DNA from 4 places in the Priestia sp. TGN 0903 genome. Region 2 is predicted to be linked to each of the others. Evidence: riboswitches for the same ligand, from Rfam matches in the RefSeq annotation. Region 2 holds a riboswitch; each other region holds the start of a gene.
What was found. A riboswitch is a leader RNA that binds a small molecule or an ion and turns the genes downstream of it on or off. The one in region 2 is predicted to bind thiamine pyrophosphate.
Positions count from the first base shown of each region.

Region 1 (5,083 bases), on a different contig from region 2:
CGTGGGGGCTTAATAGGAGTGCTGCTTGCAGCAATCTTTATGGCCGTGTTAGAAAAACGAGTACGTAAATTTGTCCCACAGTCACTGGATATTATTATTACACCAACCGTTACGGTGTTAATTACAGGAATTATTACGTATGTGGTATTCATGCCAATCGGCGGCTTCATTTCAGATGGAATCACAAAAGGTCTTTTAGGAGTTTTAGAGGTTGGAGGAGTTGTAGCAGGCTTTGTTTTAGGGGCAACGTTTTTGCCGCTCGTTATTACAGGACTGCATCAAGGTCTTACTCCGGTCCATTTAGAGCTTATTAATTCGATTGGAGATGATCCGCTTCTTCCTATACTAGCAATGGGCGGAGCCGGTCAGGTTGGTGCAGCTTTTGCTATTTATATCAAAACAAAGAAAAAACGCTTAAAGCGAGCAATTGGAGGCGCACTTCCTTCAGGGCTGCTCGGAATCGGAGAGCCGCTTATTTTTGGAGTCACACTTCCTTTAGGGCGTCCATTCTTAACCGCTTGTCTTGGAGCAGGAATCGGCGGAGCATTTCAGGCGCACTTCCATATTGCAACTGTAGCAGTGGGAGTATCGGGTTTGCCGCTTACGTTTTTAGTTCATGCGCATCAAATTCTTCTTTATTTACTTGGATTAGTTATTGCTTACGCAGCAGGCTTTATTTGTACCTATTTCTTTGGATTTAACGATGAAATGGCGAGGGAGTTTGAATGATTGGCATTTCGTTTTATTTGAACGATAGAGATGCCAAACAAAGATTAGTAGAAGCGAGTGAATGCGGCGTTACACGCGCATTCACTTCACTTCACATTCCAGAGGAAAAAGGAGATTTAGCTGAACGGGCAAAAGAATTGCTTCATGTGGCTAGAGATTGTGGAATAAGCGTGTATGCAGATGTATCTAAGCATACACCGGTTCATTTAGGTATCGAAAGCCTTATGACTCTATCTTCACTTGGCGTATCAGGTATTAGACTAGACGATGGCTTTAGCGTAGAAGAAACGATTTTACTTGCGGATGAGTTTTATATTGCCCTTAATGCAAGTACAGTGTCAAAACTAGAAATAGAAGCGCTATTATCTGCAGGCCTTCATCATCATCAGCTGCTTGCTTGGCATAATTTTTATCCGCGGCCTGAAACAGGGCTTGAAGAAACGTTTTTTCAACAGCAAACAGATTTATTTAATGAACTTCGTATTCCAGTTTGTGCTTATATTCCTGGAGAAGGCGAAAAGAGAGGACCTATTTATCAAGGACTTCCTACTAGAGAAAAAGACCGTAATAAATGTCCTTTTACCTCTGCAGTAGATTTATACGGATGCGGAGTAACGGAGGTTTATATTGGAGATCCATACGCCAGTTCAAATTTATTAAAACGTTTAGTTCAATATCAAGAAAACCGCATTATTCCGCTACGCATTCGTTCACCTCATATACAGGGAACGTACAGCGTGCGTCCGGATGTATCAAGAGACGTTCTGCGTTTGGTTGATACACGATCTGTAAAACCAGTGCTGCCATTTCATACAGTAGAACGCAGAATCGGAGCAATTACAATGGACAATGATGGCTACGGACGTTACAGAGGAGAGGTTCAAATAGCTAAAAGGAATTTGTCTGCAAATGCTAATGTGAATGTGATTGGGTATGTAATAGAAGAAGATCATGAGCTGCTTTCATTAGTGAGACCGGGGCAAAAGCTTGAGCTTATTACTGTCTGAAGGAAAAAACGGCGTATTTTTAAAGAAGCCAATAGCTAACTAGTAATGTCACAAAAACAAAGAGCACACACTGCATGAAAAAGGTGTGTGCTTTTTCTTTTACTACTAAAAAGGAAACTATTTTCATTACCATATCATGAACCTTTCTATTGAATAAAACGCTTTACTATGATAAAACTATTACAGGTAAACATATGATAATAGATTAATTTCATAGAGATACAACACCACTAGGGGTGCTTTCGAAGCTGAGAGAGACGATAAGTCTTAACCCTTATAACCTGAACTAGGTAATACTAGCGTAGGAAAGAGGTATTGTAATGGATGTTTTGTATAGGATTTCCTTACGAACTCGTTATAATAATTTTGTGTACATAAACAAAAACACTTCTTTCCTGCGAAAGAAGTGTTTTTTTATGCGTAAAGGAAGGTGTCATACATGAAAGAAACAATTGATTTGCTTGTCAAACAGGTAGAGGAGCGCAAAGGAGATTTAATCCAGTTATTAACAACGCTTGTTTCGTATAAAACGCCAGCGCCTCCTGCACGAAATTCTCATGAAGCGCAGCTGTACGTAGCAGATTTTCTTAAAAACTGCGGTTTTTCCATTGATATGTGGGACTTATATTCTAACGACCCTATCGTAGTGGGAACGTTAAAAGGACAAAAATCGGCTGACTATCAAAGCTTGATTATTAACGGCCATATGGATGTTGCTGAGGTACAAGAAAATGAAAATTGGGAAACCAATCCGTTTGAAGCTGTTGTAAAAGACAATATGATAATTGGACGCGGAGTTGCTGATATGAAAGGCGGTTTGGCGGGAGCATTATTTGCTGTGCAGCTTTTAACAGAAGCAGGAATCGAGCTGCCAGGAGACTTGATTTTTGAATCCGTTGTAGGAGAAGAAGTAGGAGAGGCAGGTACGCTGCAATGCTGTCAGAAAGGGTATACAGCTGATTTTGCGCTTGTAGTCGATACAAGTGATTTACATATTCAAGGTCAAGGCGGAGTGATCACGGGATGGATTACGATAAAAAGCAGTAAAACCTATCATGACGGTACACGCCGAAGTATGATTCATGCTGGAGGAGGGCTGTTAGCCGCAAGCGCTATTGAAAAGATGGCAAAAGTGATCGGAGGGCTACAAGAATTGGAGCGTCACTGGGCTGTTACAAAGAGCTATCCAGGATTTTTGCCAGGGACAAATACGATTAATCCAGCAGTAATCGAAGGCGGAAGACATGCTGCTTTTATTGCAGATGAATGCAGGCTGTGGATCACCGTTCACTATTATCCTAATGAATCGTACGACCAAGTATCAAAAGAAGTGGAAGAATATATTATAGCTATTGCAAAAGCAGATCCATGGTTAAAAGATAATCTGCCAACCTTTGAATGGGGAGGCACATCAATGATTGAAGACAGAGGAGAAATCTTTCCGTCATTAGAAATTGATGAAAATCATGCAGGAGTGCAGCTGCTTGCAAATACTCATGAACAAATGGAAGGGAAAAAGCCTCCAATTGATGTGTCAACTAGCGTAACAGACGGGGGATGGCTAGCTGATGCGGGAATTCCCGCCGCTATTTACGGTCCGGGAAATTTAGCAAATGCACATGCTGTGAACGAACAATTAGATATTAATCAGCTTGTTCAATATACAAAAGTGATAGTGCAGTTCATTTATACGTGGCTGCATACGCATAAGGAGTGATCATCATGAAATTTAGTGAACGATTATACGAAAAGCTGCAGCCTATTTGGCGTCAAAATCATAATCATCCCTTCGTACAGGGGATGGGAGATGGAACGCTTGAAAAGGAGAAGTTTCGCTTCTACATGATTCAAGATTACCTTTACCTAATTGATTATGCCAAATTATTTGCGATTGGAGCCATGAAAGCTACCGATCTTCAAACGATGGGGAAATTTGCAGCCCTTTTAGATTCTACATTAAACGAAGAAATGAGTCTGCACCGTGAGTATGCCAAGAAATTTGAAATCAGCCAAAAAGAATTAGAAAAAGCGCAGCCATCTCCTACAACGCTTGCATACACGCACTATATGCTGCACGTTGGTCAAAGTGGAACATTAGCTGAATTAGTAGCCGCTCTTTTGCCTTGTATGTGGAGCTACTGGGAAATAGGAAAAGAACTTAGTGAAAAGCCTGGAGCTAACAATGAGTTTTACCGTGAGTGGATTGAAATGTACAGCTCAGAAGAATTTGGAGAACTGGCGACATGGTGTATCAATTTATTTGACTCACTTACTGAAGATAAATCAGAAGTGGAATTAGAAAAGCTTGAAGAAATTTTCTTGAATACGACGCGTTTTGAGTATATGTTCTGGGATATGGCTTATAACGAAGCGATGTGGCCAATTCATGAATAGGTCTGTGTTATCTTTTCAAAACGTCAGTTTTACGTACAAGAACGGTGATCAAGCGATTTTAAAATCATTAAACTTAGACGTGAAAGAAGGCGAGTTTGTCAGTATCGTTGGAGCGAGCGGCTCTGGGAAAAGTACGTTGTTTCGTCTCATTACAGGTCTTGAACAGCAGAGTGAAGGCGATATCGTGATTAACGGAAAGTCTTATGAAAAGCGACTAGGAAAAGTAGGCTATATGCCGCAGCAAGATTTGCTGCTTCCGTGGCGTACGATTCTAGACAATGCAGCACTGCCTCTTGAGCTTCACAATGTATCAAAAGCAAGTGCTCATAAGCAAGTGTCTCAGCTGCTTGAAGAGTTTGGCCTAAAAGGGTATGAAAACCGTTTTCCAAGTGATTTATCCGGAGGGATGAAGCAGCGCGTTTCTTTTCTTCGGACGGTATTAAGCGGTTCTAACGTGCTGCTTTTAGATGAGCCTTTTAGTGCACTTGATGCAATCACACGTTTATCGATGCAGGAATGGCTGCTTGACCAATGGCAAAAGCGTAAGCATAGCATCTTATTTATCACTCATGACGTCAATGAAGCGCTTTTTTTATCAGATCGCATTTTTATCTTTTCAGACAAGCCAGTAAGTTGTCTTGAAGAAATTCAAGTGCCGCTTAGCAGACCTCGAACGCAAAAAGATCTGAATCAACAGCGAGTGCTTGATGTGAAAGATTATTTAATTGAACAGCTAAGATCGAAGGTGAACACATGAAAAAGTACGGGGCTTCAGTGATTTTAGTAGTCATTTTGCTGGCTGCTTGGGAAATTGGAGCACGCATTGTAAACTATCCGTTTATTTTACCAACGCCCAGCGGTATTTTAACGAAGCTTTGGGAGCTGCGAATGGATTTATTGTTTAAGCATTTACCAGCTACGTTATCTATTGTCGTAATTGGGCTTGTAATATC
Region 1 is NZ_JBOZGL010000004.1:544,169-549,251, reverse strand. Features, by position in the region: gene ACRPLY_RS17140 (PTS transporter subunit EIIC) at 1-729, shown strand, start outside; gene ACRPLY_RS17135 (MupG family TIM beta-alpha barrel fold protein) at 726-1,736, shown strand; TPP riboswitch at 1,959-2,061, shown strand; gene ACRPLY_RS17130 (acetylornithine deacetylase) at 2,176-3,453, shown strand; gene tenA (thiaminase II) at 3,459-4,130, shown strand; gene ACRPLY_RS17120 (ABC transporter ATP-binding protein) at 4,123-4,887, shown strand; gene ACRPLY_RS17115 (ABC transporter permease) at 4,884-5,083, shown strand, end outside.
Region 1: it holds a riboswitch for thiamine pyrophosphate, as region 2 does, so the genes downstream of both, ACRPLY_RS17130 (acetylornithine deacetylase) here and tenA (thiaminase II) in region 2, are expected to answer to the same signal.

Region 2 (5,083 bases):
AACAGCGCCTGTGCACCTAATACCACATAAGGTTGGCTAATGACGGCATTGAACAACGGACCGTACTCTTTTCCGCTTAGCATACCGGTTACGCTCATAATCGTATATAAAATCACCCAGCCGCCAACGACGCTGTAAAAGGAAAGCAAAACGACACAGCTGAGTACTCCCAGCCTGCCAATCCATACCCAAGCGGACTTTGGAGCAATTGCTTTATAAGCACTAATCGCTTCTTTTCCCGTATGTCTTCCAATGATAAATTCTGCCAACAGAAGCGGCAATCCAATAAAAATTGTAAATAAAATAAACAACGCAAAAAATGCTCCACCGCCACTGATTCCGGTTACGTATGGAAATTTCCATATCGCTCCTAGACCAATTGCTGCCCCAGCAGATGCTAAAATAAAACCGAGGCGTGAAGACCACTGATTTCCTTTACTCATATAATGTTACTCTCTCCTCTTCTAAACTCAAAACTCACCTGATTAGTACTGTACCATAAATGCAGAAGAAAATCATTCCCGTTTTACTTTTTTCTATAAAACGATATCTATATAGAATAGAAAAAATGAAGAAGCAGCTGCCTCTTCATTTTGAGTTTGATGTTTCTATTCAAAAATTATTCTCTGTACGACGATTCGTCTCCACGGTAGGCTTCTTGATTTGATATTTCTTCAATATGCATATGCCCTTCTCTCTCTAAACGAAGAACTGTACGCTCTGCATCTTCATAACTCTCGCACGTCACTTGTTTATATTCCATATCGTCTTTATCTGTGTAAGCCACTAAATATGTTTCCATTTTAACTCCTCCTATATAAACTATATGTAACGTATGTTGCCTTTTTCGTTTATTTCTAAACATATAGGCTCCAAACATAAAGCCTAGCATACTATAATAGCGGAACTTCAATTTAAAAAGTTGAATTTTTCATTATGCACCGATGCAACATGGAGGTTACGCTTATGACATTTATTTTATCATTCGTACCAATTGTTGTTCCTTTTGGTATTTTAATTAGCTTAATTGCTTTTACAGCTGCTTTTTTACAATCAAAAGAGCATCATAAAAAGCTCTAGCTTACAAAAGCTAGAGCTTCTTTTTAAAAACGTCTATAGCGTTTAATCAGTCCCACAATAATAGCAATTGCTAATAAAACAATCGAGATGATAACAGTAATGACAATTGGCTGATTTCCACTTTGTTTCACCGCAATGGCAATATAAGCCCAAATAAAAACAAGCGGATAAACAGCGTCTCGGTTTTTTAATGTAAACATAATGCCCAGCGCAGCCCCTACCAACAGCATAATAATCGTCCATGCTAACTCATTTAGGCCAAGCAAGTGCTGTATTCCATTTGCTTGAAATACGACAAATACATTAACAATAGTCGCAACAGAAATCCATCCAAGATAAAGCGAAATCGGCAGACGCATAAACCATGTCGTCATCCGAGAATGCTGAATAATGGAATATACAATCATTAATGTGCCTAAAATAAAGAGCATAACTAAAAGGGATAACTTATAGTAATCGTTTTGGAAAATAAAGATCCACGCACTATTTAACAAACAGTTTAGAAAAAACCAAATGCCGATACGTGCATATATTTCCTTTTGATCTTCTCTTGCAAAAAATTGGCGTATAACCCAAATGGTTAATAACAAATAAATAACGCCCCAGATAGCAAAGGCATAACCGGCTGGTGTAAACAACGTAGGAACTTGCGCAGAAGCCTCTGCCGTTGTTTTGCCTCCTATTGGAATCGCATTTGCTAAATAATTCACAAGAAGTGTAATAGCCAAGCCTACTGTATTTAATACAGCATACAAACGAAATTTTGCCATTTTGTTCTCTCCTTTCTTCTATTTATATGGGAATGTTTCGGAGACGAAAACGGCTCTTCCCTTCATTAATACCTCTTCTTCCCTAAAAATATGCATTTTTAAACAAAAATGATTAAAAATAGCTTCAAGAAGCTACCTCTTTAAGAGATAAAAACCGTTAGGGAACAATTTTCCGTAACGCTTTCTATTTTTCAGAATATATGGTAAGTTAAACATAGACTAATAGGAAGTCCACTAGGGGTGCCGACCGGCTGAGACAAGTTTTCTTGATCCCTTTGAACCTGATCTGGCTCATACCAGCGTAGGAAAGTGGCAATGTTCAGTTTTGTACTGTCATTTGCCACTCCGTTTATAAACGGAGTGTTTTTTATTTCCTTTATGTGCTTGTTTGTGACTTCCTCATATTAAAGGAGGATTTTGATGTCATTTTCATCTCAATTAAGACAAGAAGCAAACTATATTTACGAAGCCATTTTTAACCACCCTTTTATTAAAGGAATTGCTGAAGGAGACGTGCCAAAAGAGGCGCTTATTCACTACGTTTCTCAAGACTACGAATACTTAACAGCATTTGTCCGCATTTACGGCGCTGCTTTAACAAAATGCCGCACGCGTACCGAAATGGAAGCCTTTAATGCCGGCATTTCTACGGTATTACATAGTGAAGTACACCCTCATAATAATTTTTGTGAAGTAGCAGGCGTACGCTATGAAGACCTCCACACTGAGGCTCTTTCACCAACGGCCAGCCACTACATTAACCATATGACAAGCGTTGCGCATACAGGCAGCTTAGCGGAAATCATTGCCGTGCTTCTTCCATGTCCGTGGACGTACGTTGAAATTGGCCAGCGCATTACAGAACAAGTAAATCCATCTCCTTCTCATCCTTTTTATGAATGGATTCAGTTTTATAATAATGAAGAAATGAATGGCACAACACAATGGTTTTGTAACAAGCTTGATGAACTCGCCGAACAAGCGACTGAAGAAGAACGTAATCGTATGAAAGATCACTTTATCAAAAGCTGTGAGCTGGAGTATTTATTTTGGGAAATGGCGTATACACAAGAAAAATGGCCGCTTTCTCAGCTTTCACTTTCAAAATAACGAAAAAGCCTCCTATCAGGAGGCTTTTTATTTCAATAATTTTTTAATCATTTTCAAGTTTTGTTTCTCTGAAGGATAGCGGAATGACAAATCAAACTTGGTTGTTTGAGACAGCATGCTTTTAAAATGAGAAAATGTCTGAAAGCTGTCTTTTCCATGATATTGGCCCGTACCGCTTTCTCCAACTCCGCCAAAGGGTAAATATGGCGTAGCGATATGCATAAGCGTATCATTTATACAGCCTCCTCCAAATGAAAGACGCTCCGTTATGACATTTTGTACATTTGCACTTTCCGTAAACAAGTAAAGAGCTAACGGCTTAGCTTTTTCTTGAACTTTATGAATAACTTCGTCTAGCGTTTCGTATTCAATCATAGGAAGAATAGGCCCAAAAATTTCTTCTTGCATAACGTCTGATGTCCAGCTTACTTCACTTAACACCGTAGGTTCTATTGTGAGCGTACTTTTATTATACCCGCCTCCAACTATAGCGTTTCCGTCTTTTAAAAACTCAACTAGCCGAATAAAATGGCGCTCACTGACAATACGGCCGTAGCGCTCACTTTCAAGCGGATTACTACCGTAAAATTGATAAATCGCTTCGCGAAGTTTCTCCACTAGCTGCGCTTTTACCTTTTTATGCACGAGCAAATAATCGGGAGCAACGCACGTTTGGCCTGCATTCATTCCTTTGCCAAACATAATTCGCTTCGCTGCAAGATCTAGGTTTGCATCTTCATGTACAATGCACGGACTTTTTCCTCCTAGCTCCAGCGTGACGGGAATAAGCTGCTTCCCTGCTTCTTGCATAATAATTTTCCCTACATTTACACTTCCCGTAAAGAAAATATAATCGAGGGGCTGTTTTAAAAGCAGGCTCGTCGTGTCTACAGCGCCTTCAATCACCGTCACAAATGCGGGATCAAAAGCCTCAGCTAGTAATTCTTGTATAACCCGAGATACGCTAGGCGTTAATTCAGAAGGCTTTATAATCGCCGTGTTTCCAGCGGCAATCGCTCCTACTAAAGGAGACAGCGCTAATTGAAACGGATAGTTCCACGGAGCAATAATTAACGCGACTCCATACGGTTCAGGAACAATTTTCCCTTTAGAGCCCACGTGTGTTAAAGCGGTTTTTACTTTTTTAGGCTTCATCCATTTTGCTAAATGCTTAAGCGTAAACCGAATTTCCTCTAGTAAAATCCCAATTTCCGACGTGTACGCCTCTACTTCAGATTTATTCAAGTCTTGTTTTAAAGCATCCATAATTCTCTGCTCGTTTTGTTTGACTGCGTCTCTGAGCTTATTCAGCGCTTGAATGCGGCTGCTGATGCTCTTTGTCTTTTGTGCATAGAAATACTGCTTTTGTGTAGAGACAATATGTTCAATGACCGTTTCATCTGTGATATAGAATTGCTCGTGGTTCATCTCTTTCATCTCCCTATAAACATTCAGCTTCAACTGTAGCAAGCAAGCTTTTTAATAGCTCAACTGCCTCGTTTAAAGCCAATGAATAATATCTCTGCGTTCCTTTTTGCTCAATTTGCACAAGCTTTTGATCACGTAAAATTTTTAAATGATGAGAAATTGCCGGTCGTGATAAAGTAGACTCGTTTGCAATTTCATTAACGGTTAAAGGCTCTTTTTCCGCGAGCAGCAAAATAATATCTTGTCTTGCTGAATCACTTAGAGCCTGAAAAATAGGAATGCTGGCACGAAATAACTCCACTGCTTTTTCACTCATAAATATTCTCCTTTATTTAATTTCTTGTGTTCTGCGGACAACGGATGAAAGCCACTTTCTTGGTACAAAGCGCGGGATGAAGGTGGCGAGACGAAACTGTACTCCTGGTACGATAACCGTCTGCCCTTTCATAAATTTTTTATAGCCCGCTTTAGCAACTGCTTCTACATCCATTGCACCGCTTTGAAAAAGCTTGGAATTGCTCAGCTGAGCCCGGTCGCTAAAACCCGTTTTAGTTGGACCCGGGCATAGAGCACTTACCGTTACATTGGTACCTCTTAATTCATTTTCAAGGGCCTCTGTGAAAGATAATACGTACGCTTTTGTTGCGTAATACACTGTCATAAGCGGACCCGGCATAAATGCAGCAACGGACGCA
Region 2 is NZ_JBOZGL010000001.1:573,623-578,705, forward strand. Features, by position in the region: gene ACRPLY_RS02995 (sodium-dependent transporter) at 1-443, opposite strand, end outside; gene ACRPLY_RS03000 (hypothetical protein) at 620-802, opposite strand; gene ACRPLY_RS03005 (TspO/MBR family protein) at 1,104-1,850, opposite strand; TPP riboswitch at 2,077-2,175, shown strand; gene tenA (thiaminase II) at 2,271-2,960, shown strand; gene ACRPLY_RS03015 (aldehyde dehydrogenase) at 2,988-4,388, opposite strand; gene ACRPLY_RS03020 (ArsR/SmtB family transcription factor) at 4,402-4,704, opposite strand; gene ACRPLY_RS03025 (SDR family NAD(P)-dependent oxidoreductase) at 4,717-5,083, opposite strand, start outside.

Region 3 (5,083 bases), 400 kb from region 2:
GTTTGCAACGGTCATTTCTACAAAAGAGACTCTTCAAGTCCTTCAAACCTTTCAATATGCCCAAAACCAATAACCGATGTGCATGCGCACATCGTTTTTTTATGTAGATTATGTTTATTAAAAGAAGTAAAATAAAGATAATTCTATACTATAAGGAGTTTGTACATATGATCATTCGTTATGCTAAAGAAGAAGATTTACCTATGCTTGTTGAAATTTATAATCAGTCCGTTCAAACAAGTGCTGCTACTTTTGACTTAACGCCTGTAACAGTAGAACAAAGAAGGGGCTGGTTTAATAATCATATTAGCAATGAACTCTTTCCGCTTATTGTCGCGGAAAAAGATGGAGTAGTAGCGGGCTATGCTTCGCTTTCTTCTTATCGAGATAAAGAAGCGTACATTCAAACGGTAGAGCTATCGATTTATATTGATAAAAATCAGCAGGGGTATGGCATTGGAAAACAGCTTATGAAGCGGATTTTGGAATTGGCTAAAGAACTCAACCATCACGTTGTCATTTCAGGGATTACAAAAGGGAATGATATCAGTATCAAAATGCATGAGCAATTTAATTTTACATTTTGCGGAGAATTTAAAGAAGTAGGCTGGAAATTCGATCAGTGGCAAGATGTGCTTTTTTATCAGCTTATTTTATAAGATGTATGACACCTTTACACATTGTAACGTTTTAGTTTCATGTGTAAAGGTTATTAAAATAATAAGTCATTTTATTATTTTAATACGAAAGGTGTTAGCTATCATGAATACAGCATATAAGAGCTATTCCAAAAAGATGGTCCAAAAAAGAACTGCATATCCAGCTGAATAGAATCAAACACAATTCTGAACTATCTACTATAACAGCAGATCCGCTTTTTCACCTGTTACAATGTACTCGTTCGGGCCTTCAAACTAAGCAAGAAATCATAGACTACATCCAAACCATTCCTAATCACCAACTTCCATCTTTTGCAACTCGTTTAAGCAGGTTAATTCAGCGTATTTATTATATCGAAGCTGCTGATTACTATAACCGTCCCCTCAAAGGTTATATGCTTGTTATGAAAAACCAACCCGCTTATATATCTCTTCATTTTGCCGATCAGCTCATATAAAAAAAGCTCTCTATTCTTTTGAATAGAGAGCTTTTTTTATTCGTATTTTTTCACTGTTACTTGACATTCTTTTAACGGGATAAGCTTCGACTTTTTCGTCCATTTGTATCCTAACCAAACAATTAAGAATAAAGGAAGTCCGATATAAGAAACAAGTACACCGTACCAGTCAATCGAGTCACCCATAAACGCCGAATAGTTTTGGCCTAAAATAACAACGGCACATAAAATAAAGGCAAAGATAGGGCCAAATGGGAAAAGTTTTGCATGATATGGAAGTTCACTCAAATCATGACCTTGAGCAACAAATGCTCTTCTAAAACGATAGTGGCTGATCGCAATTCCTAACCAAGCAATAAAACCAGACATACCAGAAGCATTAAGTAACCACGTATATACCGCACCGTCTCCAAAAAATGAAGCACCAAATGCAAGTGTACCGACAAGTGCCGTTGCGATTAAGGCATTAACTGGAACGCCTCGTTTATTCACTTTTGCTAAGAACCTTGGTGCTTTTCCATCTTTCGCTAAGTTCCACAGCATACGCGTAGAAGCATACATACCTGAGTTACCAGCAGATAAAACAGCTGTTAAAATAACGGCATTAATCGCTGATGCTGCAAACGCCAGACCTGCTCGTTCGAATATTAAAGTAAACGGACTTACTCTCACGTCATCACTTGCTAATGAATTCGCTGTGTATGGAATAAGCATTCCAATAACAAAAATAGCTAAAATATAAAATAACAAGATGCGCCAGAAGACTTGTTTAACTGCGCGAGGAACCGTTTTTTCCGGATCTTCACTTTCTCCAGCTGCGACTCCAAGCAACTCTGTTCCTTGGAATGAAAAACCAGCTGCCATAAATATACCTAGTACAGTGAAGAATCCACCGTGAATCGGTCCATCACCAAGCGTGAAGTTTTTGAAACCTGGTGCTTCATTGTTAAAGATACCAAAAATCATCATAATACCAATAACTAAAAAGATAATAACCGTTACTACTTTAATTAACGAAAACCAAAATTCAGATTCACCAAATCCTTTTACAGAAAGGTAGTTAAGCCCAAACATAATTAATAAAAACAGGGCACTCCATAAAATAGAAGAAGAGTTCGGGAACCAAAATTTCATAATAAGGGCTCCAGCGGATAATTCAGCTGCAATCGTAATAGCCCAGTTATACCAGTAGTTCCAGCCGAGAGCGAAACCAAAGGATGGATCTACAAAACGAGACGCATACGTACTAAATGAACCAGCTTCAGGCATATAAGCTGCGAGCTCTGCTAGGCTGGTCATCAAAAAGTAAACCATTACGCCAATAATAGCGTAAGCTAAAAGCGCTCCCCCAGGTCCTGCTGTGTGAATTGCTCCACCACTTGCTAGGAATAAGCCGGTTCCGATGGCTCCTCCTAATGAAATCATCGTTAAGTGGCGAGATTTCAACCCACGTTTTAATTCTTGCTGCTCTTGCATAGATAAATACTCCTTTCGAATGTACGGAAAGAGACGGGATAACATAAAAAAAGCCCGCAGTATATGTGCGCGCTTTTAAATCTGAAAACCGCGTCAACCTTCCGTGAAGATAGCTCTTCACATCACTCGCATGATGTGACAGTTCTGTTCCTGTTCGGAGACAGCCCCAGCTTAAATCAACCGAGAAGTGATTTAAACTTCGGCAATTTTTCCTTTCAAGCAACATCCTCAATGTTCTCTGCATTTCCGTTACTTTACTATTAAAAACTGCGACCTCTACCTCATCGATTAGGATGAGGGTTTTTTATATTCAATTGACATAAAAGAAGTATAACAAATACTAAAACGATTGTCATTATAAAAAATAGATTCAGAAAATAGAAACATCTTTGAAATCTCTCGAATCTATTTTGTTACGTATGGTATAATAAACATTGTCTTTATACTACATAAATATCCAAACGTACCACAGGGGGAGCCGCCGTGCTGAGAGTGAACGAAATGTTCAGACCCTTAGAACCTGTTAGTTAACGCTAGCGTAGGAATGTGGGAATAGTAGCATATAGTTGCTTACTCCTGTGTAAACCGTTTGATATGAATGATTCAAAAACAGGAGTGAGAAACGTGAATAAAGCATTACCTTTACAGGCTAAAATTGAAATAGCTATTTTTGCAGCATTGGCACTTCTACTTGACCTTTTGCCTTCCATTAAGATTGCAACGGCTGTAAGTATTTCGTTCTCCATGGTGCCCATTTTTATTATGTGCTTTCGCTGGGGAGTAAAAGGCGGGGCTCTATCTGGTCTATTATGGGGGCTTTTGCAGTTAGCGACAGGAACGGCTTATATTTTAACAGCGCTACAAACATTTATTGAATATATTGTGGCTTTTGCTTTTATAGGTTTTGGAGGTATTTTTTCACAATCTATTAAAACAAATTTAGCTACCAATAACAGATCAAAAGCTTTTGTTTTGATTGTTTTATCCCTTATTATCGGAAGCTTCGCACGTTATTTCTGGCACTTTATTGCTGGTATTATTTTCTGGGGATCGTACGCACCAAAAGGTATGTCCGCTCTGTGGTATTCTTTTTCAATGAACGGTGTTTCAATGGTAGGGTCACTAATAGCCTGCTTAGTCATTCTTTCATTGTTAATTCCATCGGCATCAAGAATGATTGTAACTAAATCACATTCATCATAAGAAAAAAGACTAAATCTGCCAAGATTTAGTCTTTTTTTTCATTTGTCACCTTTGTTTACACAAAAGTGTGTCAGGTTTGATAACATAGTTAGTGAAATATTCAAAAAACTGTTTTATGATAGTCAACATATTCAAACGAGATAAGGGATTGATAGCATGCTACAGAAATGGATCACGAGCATAGGTTTAGATATTGGAACAAGCACAACAAAACTGATTGTAAGCAAGCTGTTAATAGCAAATCAACAAAATCAGTTTACGCTGCCAGGCTGTCAAATTATTGATCGTCGCGTAACGTATGCAAGTTCTATCTATACCACACCTATGGTAAACGAGGTTGAAATCGATGTTCAACGATTAACGGTACTACTAGAACAAGAGTACAAGAATGCAGAAATCTCCTTAGATCAAGTGGAGGCGGGCGCTGTGATCATCACAGGAGAAACTGCTAGAAAGCAAAATGCAGAGAGTATCGTTCACTATCTAGCCGAACATGCTGGAGATTTCGTTGTTGCAACAGCCGGTGCTGATTTGGAAGGAATATTGGCGGCAAAAGGATCAGGAGCAATCCAACATTCCGCTGAAACAAATGCAGTAATTGCCAATATTGATGTAGGAGGAGGCACTGCTAACATCGCCTTATGTCAAAATGGAAAAGTGATAGAAACATTTACCCTGCATGTAGGCGGGAGATTAATTCGGCTGAATTCAGACGGTTTTGTAACCTACATTTCACCTTATTTAACTGAATTTTTAAAAAATAATTCTTTAATACTGCGAGAAGGTGAAAAAGCAACATTTGAAAAACTCTCGTCTATCTGTCAATTACTAGCTGAAGAAACCGTGAATTATGTAAAAGCGCTGAAGCAAAATTCCACGCTGCTCGTTTCTCCTCATACAAGATCTTCTATCCAACCAGAAACAATCATGATTTCAGGAGGAGTAGGGGCAATGATGGAGAAGCAGAAGCCAAAAACAGTGAGGAAAGTCGCTGTACATGGAGACATTGGTCCTCTGCTAGCGTATCAGTTTCAATCCATACACGTATCTCAAGCCGCTGAAACAACGCGCGCTACTGTCATTGGGGCCGGCATGCAAAATACAGAAGTTAGCGGATCAACCGTATACATTAAATCAAAGCGGCTGCCGCTAAAAAATATTCCGATTATAGAGATACCCGTACAGCAAGAGGAGGAGTGGAATCCGCAGCTGTTTCAAGAAAGAGCTCGAACGGCATGTATGCAGGCTTCAACTGTTTTCAGCGCAGAAGATCCTCCCGTTGCTATT
Region 3 is NZ_JBOZGL010000001.1:177,521-182,603, forward strand. Features, by position in the region: gene ACRPLY_RS00975 (cysteine hydrolase family protein) at 1-73, shown strand, start outside; gene ACRPLY_RS00980 (GNAT family N-acetyltransferase) at 168-659, shown strand; gene ACRPLY_RS00985 (amino acid permease) at 1,154-2,593, opposite strand; lysine riboswitch at 2,696-2,880, opposite strand; TPP riboswitch at 3,055-3,155, shown strand; gene thiT (energy-coupled thiamine transporter ThiT) at 3,188-3,796, shown strand; gene ACRPLY_RS00995 (ethanolamine ammonia-lyase reactivating factor EutA) at 3,953-5,083, shown strand, end outside.
Region 3: it holds a riboswitch for thiamine pyrophosphate, as region 2 does, so the genes downstream of both, thiT (energy-coupled thiamine transporter ThiT) here and tenA (thiaminase II) in region 2, are expected to answer to the same signal.

Region 4 (5,083 bases), on a different contig from region 2:
TCCTGGCATAATGGCATGTACGCCTAACTCCTCTAAACGACGCGCAAGTAAAACATCATCTGATGTGTAAGGTAAAACGGTAAAGCCCTCTTTTAACAGTTCTTCACTAGCTTTTAATGTTTCAACTGGATCAGGAAGCAGCGTCTTATCACATCCAATTACTTCTACTTTCACCATGTCACAAAGTCCAGAAGCCTTTGCTAATTTAGCAATACGTACGGCCTCTTCTGCATTTTTTGCTCCAGCAGTGTTAGGCAAAAGAGTGAAACGCTTCACATCAAGTGCTTCTAATAAATTAGGCTGATTTTGATCAAAAATATCCATTCGTCTAACAGCAAATGTTAAAATTTCTGTTTCCGACTCTTCTACCGCTTGACGCTGAGTCGTAAAGTCCGGAAATTTCCCTGTTCCTAATAATAAACGTGAATTAAATGTATATTGTCCAATTTTTAACATACTCTTCATCCTCCTCCAACAAATGAAACAACTTCTAATGTATCTCCATCTTTTAAGCATGCATCGCTATGTTCTTCTTTTTGCAAAATATTCTTGTTTAATTCAACAATTACAACTCGCTCATGCAGACTCTGAGCCTGCAGCAAGTGCTCGACCGTTTCAATTTCATCTCCGACAGTGACGGTCTTACCGTTAATAATTAGATTCAATGAACTCCCTCCATTGCTCTCGTTAGCTGAAATGATGTAAAGAATGAATGATTTGGCTTTTTCCCTAACAAAGCATCAGCCATAATTTTTCCAGTTGCAGCGCTTAATAAAATACCGTTTCGGTAGTGGCCAAAAGCCATGTGCAGATTCGCTATTTCAGGGTGCTCTCCTAAATAAGGCCAGCCATCATTTGTTTGTGGACGAAGACCAGCCCATGCTTTTTCAAATGTGGCTTCTTTAATGGCCGGCAGAAGCGCAGAAGCTTTATTCAGCAAAAATTGAATACCTTGTGCAGAAACGGTCTTAGTAAAATCATGCTGCAGCTTAGTTGCCCCGATTACGATTCTTCCACCAGTCTTAGGGACTAAGTAAAAACCTTCATCTAAAAAAATCGTTTTAGAAAGCAGGGGCTTATGACTTTGCAGAGCAATACACTCTCCTTTTACAGGAAACACCTCGCCTAAATGTTCAGAAGAAATAAAGCGTTTAGCCCATGAGCCTGCTGCAATCACTACTTTTTCTCCATAAAAAGAGCCTTTGGACGTCTGTACCCCTTTTACTGTTTCATTTTCCATAATAAGAGAGTGAACGTCACAGTATTCGAATACATCTGCTCCGTGATACAAGGCTCCATGAGCAAGAGCTTGTGTTAACTTAGCCGGAGCTAGCTGGCCGTCTCCCGGTATTGTAATGGCTCCGTATATGTCTGGAGAGAGCCCGGGTTCTAACAAACGCGCTTCTTTTACATCGATCCATCTTACATCTTTGTCCCACCGGTGGTGCTGAGCGGCTTTTTTCTTTAATACGTGTGCATCTTCTTCTGTTACAGCGACTTTTAATAAGCCTTTTTGAATGAGCTCTACGTCGATAGCCGTTTTTTCTTTTAGTTCCTTCACCAGTTCAGGAAACATGCTTCTGCTCTTAATAGCAAGGTCTAAAAGAGGACCTTCTTCATCAATTTCAGCTTGAGCACCTAAAATACCAGCGGCTGCACTTGAAGCTTCACAACCAACTTGATTGCGTTCAAGAATAGCTACTGACGCTCCTTGTTTTGACAAATGATAAGCGATAGAAGAGCTGATTATACCTCCTCCGATTAACAGTACATCATAATGCTGCTTCATTTTCTCCACCTCCAGATGTCCATATATGAGAATATTGTTTAATCGCTTTCAGGGGATCTTGCGCAAGCATGACACCAGACATCACGGCTATACCGTGTGCTCCTGTTTGAAGTACCTCTTTGGCATTTACAGGTGTAATTCCTCCAATGGCAATAACCGGTATCTGCACAGCGTCTACTACTTCTTTTAGTGCCGCTATCCCTCGACTTTTTAATTCTTTTTTTGAATGTGTTGAATAAATATGTCCGTATAAAATGTAGTGAGCACCATCTTTTTCAGCTTCTAAAGCCTCTTCCACAGAGTGAACTGACTTTCCAACAATAAGAGAAGGAAATGCGTCTATAACAAACGAAACGTCTAAACTATGATAGGCAAGCTGTACACCTTTTGCTTTTAAAGCATGCGCTACATCAACTCGGTCATTCACAATAATTTTAGAGCGACAAAATGGTAGGCTTTCTAGTAAACATTGAATCTGCTTTGCCGTTTTCTTTTTTTCTCTAATATGAATGGCGCCCGCAAAAGGCGCGATAGCCGTTAAAATTTTTTGAAGCTCTTCGATTGGCTGCTTATCTGTTGTAATGACATGAAATTTAGGAATATCCACATGATCGAAACCTTTCCATTCAGAATAAAGAGAAATTTCAATCACTTCATCTTGTGCAGAGGGCTTTATTACATACAAAAAACCACTCTACAACGTAGAGTGGTTAGCATGCATCGTTATGTAAACATGATCGCCACTTCCCTACGCTGGTCCAAACCAGATCAGGTTCAAAGGGTCCGAAATACATCCGTCTCAGCTTCAAAAAGCTCCCCTAGTGATTGCTATTTATTGATTTTGTTTTTGCACTTAAAATTATAACACAACTAGATGTAAATACAATATCTCTTTATGCTCTTACGGCTCTCTTCCTTTTATAGATGTATCTTTTAAGCTTCTTTACTAAGAGGCCCGGCGCACCGAATCATTCTGCTTTTTATATAGTTAGTAATCGGTATAGTCGTCAAATTCTTCTTTGTCTTTTTCCTTTTTCCGATCCCATATAAACAGCAGGAGTAACATAATAAAAGTTAGAATATAAAAACCGTAAAAAATAAATGCCGCCACAACATTTATAAATAAAAATAAAAAACCAATGATCTGACCTGCAACAGCTACAATCAACAAAATGTATTTCCAAACTTCTGCTTTTCTATCCATTCTCTACTTCTCCGTCTTTTTGTTTTTCCCTACTAGAAACGTTCTCTTTACTTATAATAAAAACGTTCCTGCCAGTAAACCGACTGTAAATAAACCAACTGTTCCAAATGCTGAAATCCCCACGTACGCCAACATTTTCCGATAAGATTTTTCCCGAATTAACTGTACGGTTTCCACACTAAACGTTGAAAAAGTGGTAAAGGCACCAAAAAACCCAATGCCAATCATTAAAAATATTGAATCATCATAAGCATGACTCGGAACCTTTCCATAATAACTACCGTAAAAAAGACCAAGCCCAAACGCACCGAGCAAGTTTACAAACAGCATTGAGACTGGAAAAGGAGGGTTTGAAACTGTTTTTGTAACTTTTAAACCCAAAAGATAACGGCATATTCCTCCAGCTGCCCCGCCAAGTGCCAAGCTCACTATGCTCATTTACTTCACCTCATGTACTTTCACTAAATTTTTCCCTGCCGCTTCACCGCATAGATAACCTGCTAAAGCAAGAAGGATTCCACCTACTAAAGAGACAATGACATAAATGGCTCCCCAAAATAAATGGTGCTGAGTGAGAGAAATGACGTCTCCTGCAAAGGTTGAATACGTTGTAAAACCGCCGCACACGCCAACTCCTAGTCCAAGCTTTATCCATTCTTTTGGCTTTTTCCACGCAAAAAATCCTGTTAATAGGCCTAGTATGAAGCTTCCTAATAGGTTTTCAATTACCGTTCCTATTGGATAGCCCGTATATAATAAGGAAAGATTTAGCAAATAACGCGCATATGTACCAGCGATAGCACCAAAGGCAATTGAGATTAAGTTTATGGCTTTCATCATATCGCTCCGTTTCATAAATTCTTCTTTAAGTGTACCATAAGGAATTTATTTCTACCTTAACATTTAACTATATGTTTATTGCACCAAAAGTCATGAAAAAATGAAAGAGAAAATCGTCGCATGAAACTTCCTTTTTACTCCTCAAATATCCCTTAAAAATCCACTTAATCCAAATTTTAAAATCTTTCTGTATCCTTATGACAAACCGTGTATAGAAGGTATATTTCCCTTATTTTAAGTCACATTAATCGTATAAGTTTTTTTTGTTGACTTTTGCTGTGTTCTTGTTTAGTATCACAGAGTATCATTTCCTATCAGAATACTAGGGGGTTTAGAAAATGAAGAAATTTGCTGCACTTTTGTCGCTACTATTAGCTTTCACAGTTGTGCTTGCCGCATGCGGTTCTAGCTCAAAAAATGAAGCAAACAATGGAGACAATAAATCTTCACAAGAGGATTTATATAATAAAGTGAAAAAAGATGGCGTATTAACAATTGGAACTGAAGGTACATACCCTCCGTTCACTTTTCATGATGACAAACAAAAGCTAACTGGGTTTGATGTAGAATTGGCTCAAGAAGTAGCTAAACGTCTTGGCGTAAAAGCTGAGTTCAAAGAAACACAGTGGGATGGCATGTTTGCCGGATTAGATGCTAAACGCTTTGACATGATTGCTAATGAAGTGGGTATTCGTGAAGATCGTCAAAAGAAATACGATTTCTCTGACCCATACATCCAGTCAGGCGCCGTATTAATTGTTCGTAAAGACGAAAAAGATATCAAATCATTTAAAGATTTAAAAGGAAAAAAATCAGCACAGTCATTAACAAGTAACTACAAAGACATGGCTCAATCTTATGGTGCAAACATTACGAGTGCTGAAGGTTTTGCTCAAGCAGTAGAACTAATGAGCGCAAACCGTGTTGATGCTACAATCAACGATAAATTATCGTTCCTTGACTATAAGAAAAAGCACCCTAACGCACCTATCAAAATCGCGGATGAAAAATCCGATGGTGCTGCAAGCGGCTTTATGTTTAGAAAAGACAGCGGTAAGTTAGTGGATGAAGTAAACAAAGCATTGAAAGATATGAAAAAAGACGGAACATACGCAAAAATTTCTAAGAAATGGTTTGGCGAAGATGTTTCTCCTAAATAATATTTTTCCTGATGGAGAGCGATTGAATCAATTGATTTCAATCGCTCAATCATCTCTCTTACCAATGCTAAAGGGAGCTATTCAATATTC
Region 4 is NZ_JBOZGL010000008.1:60,966-66,048, forward strand. Features, by position in the region: gene ACRPLY_RS22560 (thiazole synthase) at 1-456, opposite strand, end outside; gene thiS (sulfur carrier protein ThiS) at 462-665, opposite strand; gene thiO (glycine oxidase ThiO) at 662-1,789, opposite strand; gene ACRPLY_RS22575 (thiamine phosphate synthase) at 1,773-2,396, opposite strand; TPP riboswitch at 2,518-2,619, opposite strand; gene ACRPLY_RS22580 (hypothetical protein) at 2,778-2,993, opposite strand; gene crcB (fluoride efflux transporter CrcB) at 3,045-3,431, opposite strand; gene ACRPLY_RS22590 (fluoride efflux transporter FluC) at 3,432-3,830, opposite strand; gene ACRPLY_RS22595 (amino acid ABC transporter substrate-binding protein) at 4,172-4,993, shown strand; gene ACRPLY_RS22600 (amino acid ABC transporter permease) at 4,977-5,083, shown strand, end outside.
Region 4: it holds a riboswitch for thiamine pyrophosphate, as region 2 does, so the genes downstream of both, ACRPLY_RS22575 (thiamine phosphate synthase) here and tenA (thiaminase II) in region 2, are expected to answer to the same signal.